One region of the Aggregatilinea sp. genome, then DNA from elsewhere that is predicted to be linked to it. Evidence: riboswitches for the same ligand, from Rfam matches in the RefSeq annotation. Region 1 holds a riboswitch; the other holds the start of a gene.

Region 1 (5,560 bases):
GCAAACGGCGGGCATCATCCTGAGCAGCATGGCAATCTCGACCCTGGCTGCGCGCTACCGGGCACGGAATCTGATCGGGCTGGGTATGCTGGCGTTCGGGGTGACCACGGTGCTCGTGGCCGTCACGCGCAGCTACTCGCTGATGATCGTCGTGCTGTTCCTGGTCGGGCTGACTATCTCTCCGCCCCAGATCATCGCGGCGACGTTGATGCAGCAGCATGTGCCCCAGGAAAAGCTCGGACGGGCATCCGGCGCACAGAACACCATCGTCAACGTGGCAAACATCGCCTCGATGGGCGCGGCGGGCTACCTGATGGACCCTATCGGCGCGCGCAGCGTGTTCGCCTGGGCGGGCGTCATCATTTTCTTGGCGGGGATCGTGTCGTGGTGGGCGCTGCGCGACGTTGACGATTCGCCGCAGCCCGCGGCACAGGCATCTGAGGAAATGAGGCTCAGCGAGCTGGCACCCGAAGGGCTCGCCGGGGAATAGTTCAAAAAATGAGGGCGGATCAGTTCCTGCGATCCGCCCTCGGCTCTGGCGTCTACAGGTGGAACATAATCTTGCCGCTCTCGCCGCTCATGAAGACATGATAGGCTTCGTCAAATTGTTCCAGAGTAAACTCATGTGTCACGATCTGGCTGAGATCAACTGCGCCCGATTCGAGCAGGCCGCGCGTCTGGTACCACGTCTCCCACAGCCGCCGTCCGACGATACCGCGCACGATCGCACCCTTGAAGATGATGTGCTGGTTCAGGTCAAAGGTGAACGGTCCCGGTGCGAGGCCCAACAGCGCCGCCTCGCCGCCTTCCTTCAGCACCGTGAAACCCTGATCGATGGCGCTAGGCGCGCCGGACATTTCGAGCAGCACATCCACGCCTTCATCGCAGGTCGCCTCAAGCAGCTTGCCGACCACGTCTTCTTCCAGCACGTTCACCGTCAGATCCGCGCCCATCTTGCGCGCCATCGCTAAACGGTAGTCGCTGATGTCGGTAGCGAACACGCGCCGCGCACCCGCTGCCTTGGCCACGGCGATCGCCATGATGCCCACCGGGCCGCAGCCGGTCACCAGCACGTACTTGGCCGACAGATCCTGCGCCATGGCCGTATGCACGGCGTTGCCGAAATTTTCTTCGATCACCGCAATGCGCAGCGGCAGATCGGGCGGATTTTTCCACGCATTCTGGGCGGGCACAGCGACATATTCGGCAAATCCGCCGTCACGATCCACACCCAGGATTTTCGTGTTTTCGCAGATATACTCGCGTCCGGTTTTGCAATAGAAACATTCGTTACACACGACGTGACTTTCCAGCGAGACGTAATCGCCCACCTTCACGCTCGTCACGTCATCGGCAACCTGCGCGATCTCGCCCGCGATCTCGTGACCGACCACAAACGGCGGCTTGAGGCGGTTCTGCGCCCACTCATCCCACTTATAGATATGAAGGTCCGTCCCACAAATCGACGCGGCACGGACCTTCACCAGTACTTCTCCGGGGCCGATCTCCGGCACAGGCCATTCGGTCAGTTCAAGGCCAGGGGCGCGTTTGGCCTTCACCACGGCCTTCATCATCTTCGGTAGGGTATCCGTCATGTGTATGGCATCCTGTGGCAGCGAAAGCGCTAGATAAACCTCACATGCGGCTGATTCTAGCCCCCATATGCAGCCGCAACAAGTCCAAAAAAGAAAGGGGCATGCGGTCGTCTGCATGCCCCTCGTGTTTAGTGTATGTTCCGAACCGGCGTTATTCCGCTTCGGGCATGGGCGCCCACGCGGTCAGCGTAACGCCTTCCACTGCCGGGATCGCAGCGATCGTCGCCAGAATGTTCGCGTCAGGCATGGCCGTCTGGTAGCCGAACGCGCCTTCTTCCGTCTGCAACGACAGCAGCCAGTCCTGCGGGGTATTCCAGTCGGCCAGATCTTCGCCCGCCGCCAGCAGTGCCTGAACCACGACCGAAGTCGAGTTCACATCGCTGTCGGTGCCGTAGTCGCTCGGGCTCTGGTACGGCCAGCCGCCGTCCTCGTTCTGAATGGCTTCGAAGTAGGCCAGCGCCGCGTCAACCGCGTCCGCCTGATCCGTCAGGGCCAGCGCCTGCACGCAGATCGCGGTCGTGTTGCTATCCGCAGGCTGATCCGGCCCGAAGCCCCAGCCGCCGTCTTCCGTCTGCGCGCTGATAACTGCATCCACCGCGCCTTCAGGAAGCTCGACGCCCGCGTTTTCCAGCGCGGTCAGCGCCAGGCAGTGATCGAACGCGCCGGTTCCGAACAGGCCGCTCTCGTCCTGCAGCGCGAGCAGATCGTTCACCAGATTATGCCCGCCGAACGCCGTGACGTCCTTGCCGCCCGCGATGACCGCATTGGCGACTTTCGCAACCTGCCCGGCAGCCGTGACGTTCCCGGCCTCAACCTGCTGGCCGAGGAAGTAGTACGGATTTGCCATGTCCGGCGATAGCACCGCATTAGGATCTTCACCCGCCGCGACAAACGCGATAATCGCGTCTGCCGTCGTCGTCAGATCGCTTTCCGGCGCGTAGCCGGTCGGGAAGCCGCCATCCGCATTCTGGATCGAATCCAGGTAATCAACCGCCGCCAGCGCGGGATCGGTATCGTCTTGCGCGAACGCAGGGATCGCCAGCGCCAGGATCAGCGCCAGCGCCACAATAGTGCTCAACAGATGAGAACGTTTCATCAGGATCATGCTCCTCGAAATTGAAAAAAGACAACATGCAGGGGAAAGTGAGCCCAATAAAAACAGCGCCTTTCCCGACGGTTAAGAAAGGCGCTGTTCTAGCTCGCTGAGAACAGCATGAATCACCTCCGATCCGCGAGAGATGGGTAATGTATATGGCGGTCCAGGCGGGTAATCTGGCTCTGCGAGGCTGTGAAACTCCTCGCACAACAGTTGCGGGACAGCGCCGGACTTGGACCGGCTTCCCCCATTACGACGAACGCTTCCGGGCGTTCGTCACCTGGACGTTTCATAGTTGTTAGACAATGGCAGGAAGTATAACGCGAGCCGCGGGGGGTTACAATGGTCTACTCCTGCGAAGCGGCTCCATTTCCCACGGCGACCACAAACGCGATGGCATGTTCCGCCGTGTGGCTGAGGCTGATCTGCCACTCGCACAGCCCGAGTTCCTGCGCGAGTTCCGCTGCCGCCGCGTGCAAATGCAGGTGCGGCGCGCCGCGATCGTCAGACGACACTTCGATATCGATCCAACGCACGTCCCCAATGCCGGTTCCCAGCGCCTTCGCTGCCGCTTCTTTCGCGGCGATGCGCGCCGCCAACCGCACGGGAAGATCCTTGCACTGCGCGCGCTCGGCAGGCGTAAAAAACCGCTCGAAGAACCGATCGCCATACCGGTTCATCACGCGCTCGACGCGCTCGACTTCGATCAGGTCCACGCCAATACGCAGCATTACGCCTCCGACTGCGCCTCAGTGGGGGCGCTTTCGGAAAAGTCCGGCAGTTCCGGCCCGGCCAGCGCCAGCGCGTACACGTCCGGGTCCAGGTAACGCTGCGCGGCATCCAGCGCCGCCTCCGGTGTGATCGATACAATCAAATCGGGATAGCGGCGCAGGTAGTCCAGCCCCAATTCGTAGCGCTCCATCGACAGGATCGAGCCAGCCACGCCCTCGTTCGTCTCAAGCTGGAGCGGCAGCCGCCCGATGAAATTCGCCTTCACGTCCGCCAGCTCTGACTCCTGAACCGGCTCGCTGACGATCCGCCGGATCTCGCCGCGAATGGCCTCCAGCGCCCGCTCGACGTTCGCCGGATTCACCCCCGCGATTACGCGCCACGGGCCCGGCCCCATACCGCCATCGAGGCGGCTGTAGCTGTAATAGGCCAGCCCACGCTTTTCACGTACTTCCGCGCCGATGCGTCCGTACATCCCAAACACGCCCAGCACGGCGTTCGCCAGGGTCGCGGCCTGCCACTCGTCGGCGCGGCGCGGTGGTCCCGGCACACCGAGCACCAGATCGATCTGGCTTTTGTCCGGCAACGTGATCGTCTGCGTGCGCGCCGCGTCCAACCCAACACCGTCCGGCGCCAGCGGCATTGCAGGCTGATCGGGATTCTCCCACGCGCCGAACGTCTCCTCGACCAGTGACAGCGCGCGCTCGGCATTCACCGCGCCGACGATCACCACGAGCATTCCACGCGGGCCGTAATGGGTGCGGTGAAACGCGGACATCTGGTCACGCGTGATGGCCGCCACCGTCGCCAACCGCCCTTCGGGCTGGCGGCTATAAGGATGCCCTGCGGGATACGCCAGTTCGCGGAAAGTCCTTGCGGCCATATACCGCGTGTCCTTTTCACGGATCTTCAGTCCGGTGATGATTTCACCGCGCAGCCGCTCCACCTGCCCCGTGGGAAAAGCCGGATGTCGCAGGGCGTCTCCCACAAGATCGAACAGCATCGGCAGATCTTCGGCCAGTCCCTTGCCGGAGAACCCGACCGTATGCAGCCCGCCGCTGATCGACAGACTCGCGCCGTTGCTCTCCAGCAACTCGTGAATGGCCGCAAAGTCGCGCGTCTCCGTGCCGCGCAGCAGCGCGGACGCCGTGATAGCGGCGAGTCCGTGCGCATCAGGCGGATCGAACGCCGCGCCTGCATCCAGCGACCCGGCCAGCACGACCGAACGCGCGTTGAAGTTCTCGCGCACCAGCACCACAATGCCGTTGGACAGCTCACGCCGGATAATATCATCCGGCCCCGGCAGGGATTCAACAGGTAATGTCATTGCGTCAGCCTTCCTGCCCGCTGTTCGTGGGGATAAACCAGCCGACCGTTCGCTGCGAGCGGCGGAAATACCGGCGTGAGGCGTCCTGTACATCGTCCAGGGTCACTGCATCGAGGTGATCCAGGTAGTGTAGATACCACTCGTAGCCGGAAAAATTCTCAGAGAACGCCAACCAGAACGCCTGCCCGGTGACGCCTTCCGTGCCATACGCAAACAGCGCTTTCGCCTGCTTTTTCGCCCGGTCCAGTTCGGCCTGCGTCAGATCGCCTGCCACCAGCCGGTCGATTTCGGCATCCAGCGCGGCCTGCACTTCCTCGATCTGGCGACCATCACGCACGGTCAAGATGACGCTGAACAGGTAGGGATCGATCGACGGGTACAGTCCGCCGCCCACCGATGCCGCCAGTTCCGTCTCGACGAGCGCGCGATATAAGCGCGAAGTCTTGTTGCCAATACCATCACCCCCCGGTGCGCTCGCGCCCGCCAGGATGCTGTCTACCAGAGCCAGCTTGAACCAATCGGGATCGGTCGCTGCGGGCGCGCGGTACGCGGTGAAGATCGTCGCCGCGCTGCCTTCGCGCTCCACGCGCACGCTGCGTTCGCCTTGCTGCGGCGGCTCCGGGCGGTTGAACAGCGGCGGCGCGGCGCCTACCGGAATCGAGCCGTACAGCGCCTTGATCTGCGCCAGCATCTCGGCGCTGTCGAAGTCGCCCACGGCAACGGCGATGGCATTATTCGGTGCGTAAAAGGTCCGGTAGTGGGTATACAGATCGTCGCGGGTCATGGTATGCAAATCGGCCATGTCCCCGATGA
Region 2 (5,560 bases), on a different contig from region 1:
GAGATCACGCTGTACCGCGTCATTCAGGAATCGCTGACGAACATCGCGCGCCACGCCGAGGCGACCCGCGCGGAAGTGTCGCTCATGCTGGAACGCAGCGCGATCCGCGCGCTGATCGTGGATAACGGCTGCGGCTTCGACATCGAGCGTACGCTGGGCGCGGACGAGCGCGGACTCGGGTTGTTGGGGATGCAGGAGCGCATCGAGTTGTTAAGCGGTACGCTTAAGCTGGAATCGCAGGCCGGACAGGGCACCCGCATCCAAATCCATTTGCCCATCCCAGAAGAAACTTAGCAGGGTTGATATGCGCAAAGAGACAATTTCGATTCTACTGGCGGACGATCATGCGGTGCTGCGCGCCGGGCTGCGCGTGCTGTTGAACGGCGAGCCGGATATGACCGTGGTGGGCGAGGCAGGCGACGGCGAAGAAGCGCTGCGCCAGATCGAAACGTCCCGGCCCGACGTGGTCGTGCTCGATCTGTCGATGCCGGGGCTGAGCGGGTTGGACGCGCTGGAGCGCATCACCACCCAATATCCTGAGACGCGCGTGCTGGTGCTGACCATGCACGCCGACAAACAGTACATTCTGCGCGTGCTGCAATCGGGCGGCGCAGGCTACGTGTTGAAAAGCGGCGCGGACACGGAGCTGATCCACGCCATCCGGCACGTGTCGGCGGGCGGCTCGTACCTCTATCCCGACGCGACGCAGGTGCTGCTCGATGAATATCGCAAGAACCAGGAACAAACCGAGCTGGACAGCCTGGAACTGCTCAGCGAGCGCGAGCGCGACGTGCTGAAGATGATCGCGCTGGGCTACAGCAGCCGCGAGATCGGGGAGATGCTGTTCATCAGCCCCAAGACGGTCGATACGTATCGCCAGCGGGCGATGGAGAAGCTCGGCCTGGAAACGCGCGCCGACATCGTGCAGTACGCGCTCAAAAAACGCATGCTCGATGCAGACTAAACCTTTCGGGACAGACCGCGAGTGACTTCAATGCCTCCTTCCCCTCAGGATCGCCCATCCGAACCCACCGACTACGTGCTGAAGGTCGAACGCGCGCCGCTGTACATATGGCTGGCGCGTCTGACCTGGGCGATCATCGTGCTCGTGCTGCTGGAATTTGACATCACAAGCTGGCAGGAGCGAGAGCCGCACGCTGCGATCCTGGCGACGGCGCTGCTGACGGTGCTGGTGCTGGCCGGGATCATCGTGGAGGTGGTTCGCCATGTCGAAGCACGCTCGCCCTACCGCCAATCCGCGCCGCTGCCCGACGATGAGCCTGTGGCCGAGATCGTCGAGCCGTTCGCCGTGGAGCCGGATCTGTCCTATTCACCGCACGCTCACAGCCATATCGAGGACGCCTCATGAGCGATGAATTGAAGATCAGCCGCCGTGATTTTTTGAAAAATCTGGGCATGGCCGGGGTCGCGGCGACTGCCGCCGGGTCTACGGGCCTCACGCTGGCCGGAGAAGTCTTCGGCAGCACAACGTCCGGCGGGGTGTACCGCCGCCCGTGGTGGGTGCGCGAAGTGGATGAGCCGACGACGGGCATCCGTTGGGAGCAGATCAAGCGCGTGGATGCCTCGCGCGATACGCTGTTCGGCAACGTGTTGGGCCGCTTCGCCACGCCGGAAGAAAACCAGCGGCTGCTCCAGGTGCGCGAGGACTTGCTGTTGGAACGCCTGAACTCGGAAGAACCGGGCTACACGCTGAAGGATCAGGCGCTCGAAAACGCCATGCGGCAGTCGCGCGGGATAATCCCGCGCAGTTTCCTCGGCGCGCAGTGGGCCATGACGCCGGAACAGCGCGGGGTCGCGCGGTGGGAAGGCTCGCCGGAGGACGCCGCGCACATCATCAAGGTGGCGCTGCGGCAGATGGGCGCGGCCAGCGTCGGGATCGTGCACCTGGACGAGCGCACGCGCAAGCTGATTTACGCGGTCGATACCGACGGCAAGCGCATCGAGTTCGAGGACGTCGAGCAGGCGTACGAGACCGAGGACAAGCGCGTGATCCCCAACCGCGCCGAGTGGGTGATCGTGTACACGGTGCAGATGTCGGAAGACGCGCTGCGCCGCGCGCCGACCAAGATCGCGGAGTTCGGCACGCAGACCAGCTACCAGCGCGGGCTGCTGGTTCAGAATGGGCTGCAAGAGTTTTTGCGCGGCCTGGGCTATCAGGGCCTGGGCGAGCAGACGTTGAACGGCCTGGGCATCGCTCCGGCGCTGGCGGTGATGGCCGGGCTGGGCGAGCTGTCGCGCCAGAACCGCGTGATCACGCCGGAATATGGCCCGATGGTGCGCGTCTTCAAGCTGGTCACCGATCTGCCGCTGGCGGCGGACCGGCCCATTGACGCGGGCATCACACGCTTCTGCAAGACGTGCAAGAAGTGCGCCGAAGCCTGCCCGCCCAGCGCGCTCAGCTTCGACACGGAGCCGGGCTGGGAGCCGGTGGGCGAGTGGAGCAACCCAGGGCATCAGGCGTGGTTCGAAAACTCGCTGCGCTGCCGCCGCTTCTGGTACGAAGAAGCCGGGACCAACTGCGGCATTTGTTTCGCCGTGTGCCCGTTCACCAAGCAGGGCAAGAGCTTTATGCACCAGTTCGTGCATATGCAGATCGCAACTGCCCCCGTCATCAATTCCCTGACGCGCAGCATGGACGACGCCTTCGGCTACGGTGTCCGCAAAGACCCGACCGAGTGGTGGAATCTCGACCTGCCCGAATACGGCATCGACACGACGAAAGGGAAATAAGCGCCCCGCTGTCATCTTTTTGCGCACGCGCCTGTCAGCAAATTCCCGACAGGCGCGTGCGCAATCAAGGGCGTTTTCCTGACACACGTTCTTCCCCCTCCTGACAGACAAGCCCGGCCCCTTTTTGCATAATTATTTCATCAGCAGTAAATGACGCTGCGATAACGGTTAGGTGAAGGGTATCGCGCGTCAGGGGGAAAACCGGTGCAAGGCCGGTGCTGGGCCGCAACTGTAAGATCGGGCGTTTTGCCCGGTCGAGCCAGAATACCCGCTGCAACGTCTTATCTCTACGAGCCTAGAGAGCTGGGTTATTCCGAACAGGAATAAACCGGCTCTTTTTCGTTTTGGAGGAAGGGAACCCATGGCAACGTATTCGTACCGCTGCCGCGACTGCCAAACCCTATTCCAGGTTCAGAAGCCAATGGCCGAGATCGACGCGGAAACATTGTGCCCCGCCTGCGGTGCAGCCGAGACGCAGCGGTTGATTTCGGCAGTAGCGGTGTTCTCGTCGAGCGCCGATGGTCAGCGTCGCGCCCTGGCTGGCGCGCCGAGCTGCGGCAGTTGCGGGATGGCTGCAACGGGCTGCACGAGCTGCGGCCCGCACTAATCGTCCGGTAATTCCGATCGGCTAAATAGTCTTTATCCGTTCAATGTCGCTGAAGGAGATTCAATATGCCGTTCAATCTTAACCGCCGCGAGTTTTTGAGGGACATGGGGCTGCTCGGCCTGGGCGCTACCACGGCCAGCCTGGGGCCGATTGCTGCCTTCGGTGAAGACTGGGGCGATAAGGCAACCATCAATTCACGCCCGTTTTACGTGAAGGAAGTGGATACCCCCACGGTCGAGATCGACTGGGCCGCCATCTACCGCTTCAACGAGCGCGACACCGTGCGTCGCGGTCTGGCGAAGTACGTTGGTGAGGACGAGGCCACACGCATCACAGGGATGCGCGAGAGCAATCAGAACAAGTTCGCGCTCGAAGGTCGCCCCGGTTATTCGATCCGCGACATCGCCATGTACGCTGCGTCGGGGATTGGTGCGACCCAGTCGTTCCTGCCGCCGGATAACATCAGCACGCCGGAAGATCGTGGCGTGCCGCGTTGGGAAGGCACGCCGGAAGAGAACTCCGAGATGATCCGCTCGGCCCTGCGCGCGTTCGGCGCGGCGACCGTCGGCTTCGTGGAGTTGGAAGAAGAGACCACCAAGAAGCTCATCTACTCGATTGACCCTGACGGCAAGGAACTGGTGTTCAAGGAGCAGGACCAGCCGGAAGAAGACGAGACCACCCGCGTCATCCCCAACAAGTGCCGCTACGTCATTGTGTGGACCGTGCAGATGTCTGCCGAGCAGCTTCAGCGCGCTCCCACGCCGCTGGGCGCCGCGACCACCAGCCTGGCCTACTCGCAGAACCGCGCCATCCAGAGCCGCCTGCAGGGCTTCCTGCGCAGCATCGGCTACCTGGGCCTGGGCGAAAACGAAACCAACGCGCTCGGTATCGCGCCCGCGTTCGGCGTTATGGCTGGCCTGGGCGAACTGTCGCGCCTGAACCGTCTCGTCACGCCGGAATACGGTCCGATGGTCCGCGTCTTCAAGATGGTCACCGACCTGCCCGTCGCGCCGACCAAGCCGATCAACGCCGGGATCATGAACTTCTGCAAGACCTGCAAGACCTGCGCGACCTACTGCCCGTCCGGCTCGCTGAGCCTCGAATCCGAACCGTCCTACGAGACGCAGGGCGGCTGGAACCGTGGCGGCGTGAAGACCTGGTACGAAAATTCGGTTACCTGCCGTACGTACTGGGGTGAAGTGGGCACGAACTGCGGTATCTGCTTCTCGGTCTGCCCGTTCGCGGTCAAGAACAAGGCGCTCATCCACTCGATGGTCAAGGGCGTTATCGGCACCACCCCGATCTTCGACAGCGCGCTGGCCAGCATGAGCCGCACCGCGTACATCAGCGAAGACCTCGGCCAACCGCAGAAGGACTGCGAAGAGTGGTGGAAGCTCGACTACTCCGAGCTGGGCTACGACACGACCATGGGCCACCAGGACGCATAGCGCGCGGCGCTGCGGATAAGAAAGGATAACCGACCAATGTTGTGGTTAATTCTGGGTATTCTGATCGGCGCGGGGTTCATCTTCCTCGCTCATCGTTCCGAATTTAAGCTGGCGTGGTACGATTACATCATCCTCGCCGTGTCCATCGTGTTCCTGCTGCTGGCGATCGCGAACTTCAGCGGCTCCCGCGCGGAACTCGAATACAAGGCCGCGAACATCCTGCTGCTGTCGTTCGGTGTGCCTGGCCTCATCCTGATGGCGGTGGTGGGTGTACGCGCGTGGCGCAGCTACCAGACGCTGACGGCGAAGAGCGCCAAGTAAGCGACTGACGCCTTATCTGCCGGGCGGCGCGCAAGTGCTGCCCGGCTCAGAGCGTGTCCGGAAACCCTCATCCCCCGGCCCCTTCTCCCTCAGGGAGAAGGGGAGCAGAACAGCAGAAGGTGCTTGCCGCGAGTCACGAAAAGGGGAGTAAAGCCGCTTTCCATACACGCTCTCAGTTACCTTCCCCGCGCCGTTCGCTTTGAGCGGGACAGCGGGGCCGTTGTTTCATAGAGTGTGTCCGGAAACCCTCATCCCCCGGCCCCTTCTCCCTCAAGGAGAAGGGGAGCAAGACAGCGGAAGGCGCTGGCGGTGAGTAACGCGACGGGGTATAAAGCCGCTTTTCATACACGCTCTTAACTCACCTGACCGATTTTACGGCTGCGAGCCGCCAACCGGGCCGCAGCGGCAGCCACAACATCGAAGCAGCCATGGC

What was found. Region 1 has a riboswitch for cobalamin ahead of V7116_RS00200 (prenyltransferase/squalene oxidase repeat-containing protein). Riboswitches for the same ligand answer to the same signal wherever they lie in the genome.
Region 2: it holds a riboswitch for cobalamin, as region 1 does, so the genes downstream of both, V7116_RS12140 (FmdB family zinc ribbon protein) here and V7116_RS00200 (prenyltransferase/squalene oxidase repeat-containing protein) in region 1, are expected to answer to the same signal.

Annotation. Positions count from the first base shown of each region.
Region 1 is NZ_DAISHJ010000001.1:35,807-41,366, reverse strand. Features, by position in the region: gene V7116_RS00210 (MFS transporter) at 1-490, shown strand, start outside; gene tdh (L-threonine 3-dehydrogenase) at 543-1,595, opposite strand; gene V7116_RS00200 (prenyltransferase/squalene oxidase repeat-containing protein) at 1,747-2,691, opposite strand; cobalamin riboswitch at 2,841-2,990, opposite strand; gene acpS (holo-ACP synthase) at 3,039-3,422, opposite strand; gene V7116_RS00190 (M16 family metallopeptidase) at 3,422-4,747, opposite strand; gene V7116_RS00185 (M16 family metallopeptidase) at 4,752-5,560, opposite strand, start outside.
Region 2 is NZ_DAISHJ010000034.1:28,499-34,058, forward strand. Features, by position in the region: gene V7116_RS12120 (HAMP domain-containing protein) at 1-294, shown strand, start outside; gene V7116_RS12125 (response regulator transcription factor) at 305-964, shown strand; gene V7116_RS12130 (hypothetical protein) at 995-1,369, shown strand; gene V7116_RS12135 (reductive dehalogenase) at 1,366-2,751, shown strand; cobalamin riboswitch at 2,900-3,041, shown strand; gene V7116_RS12140 (FmdB family zinc ribbon protein) at 3,113-3,358, shown strand; gene V7116_RS12145 (reductive dehalogenase) at 3,424-4,806, shown strand; gene V7116_RS12150 (dehalogenase) at 4,843-5,127, shown strand; gene V7116_RS12155 (FMN-binding protein) at 5,556-5,560, shown strand, end outside.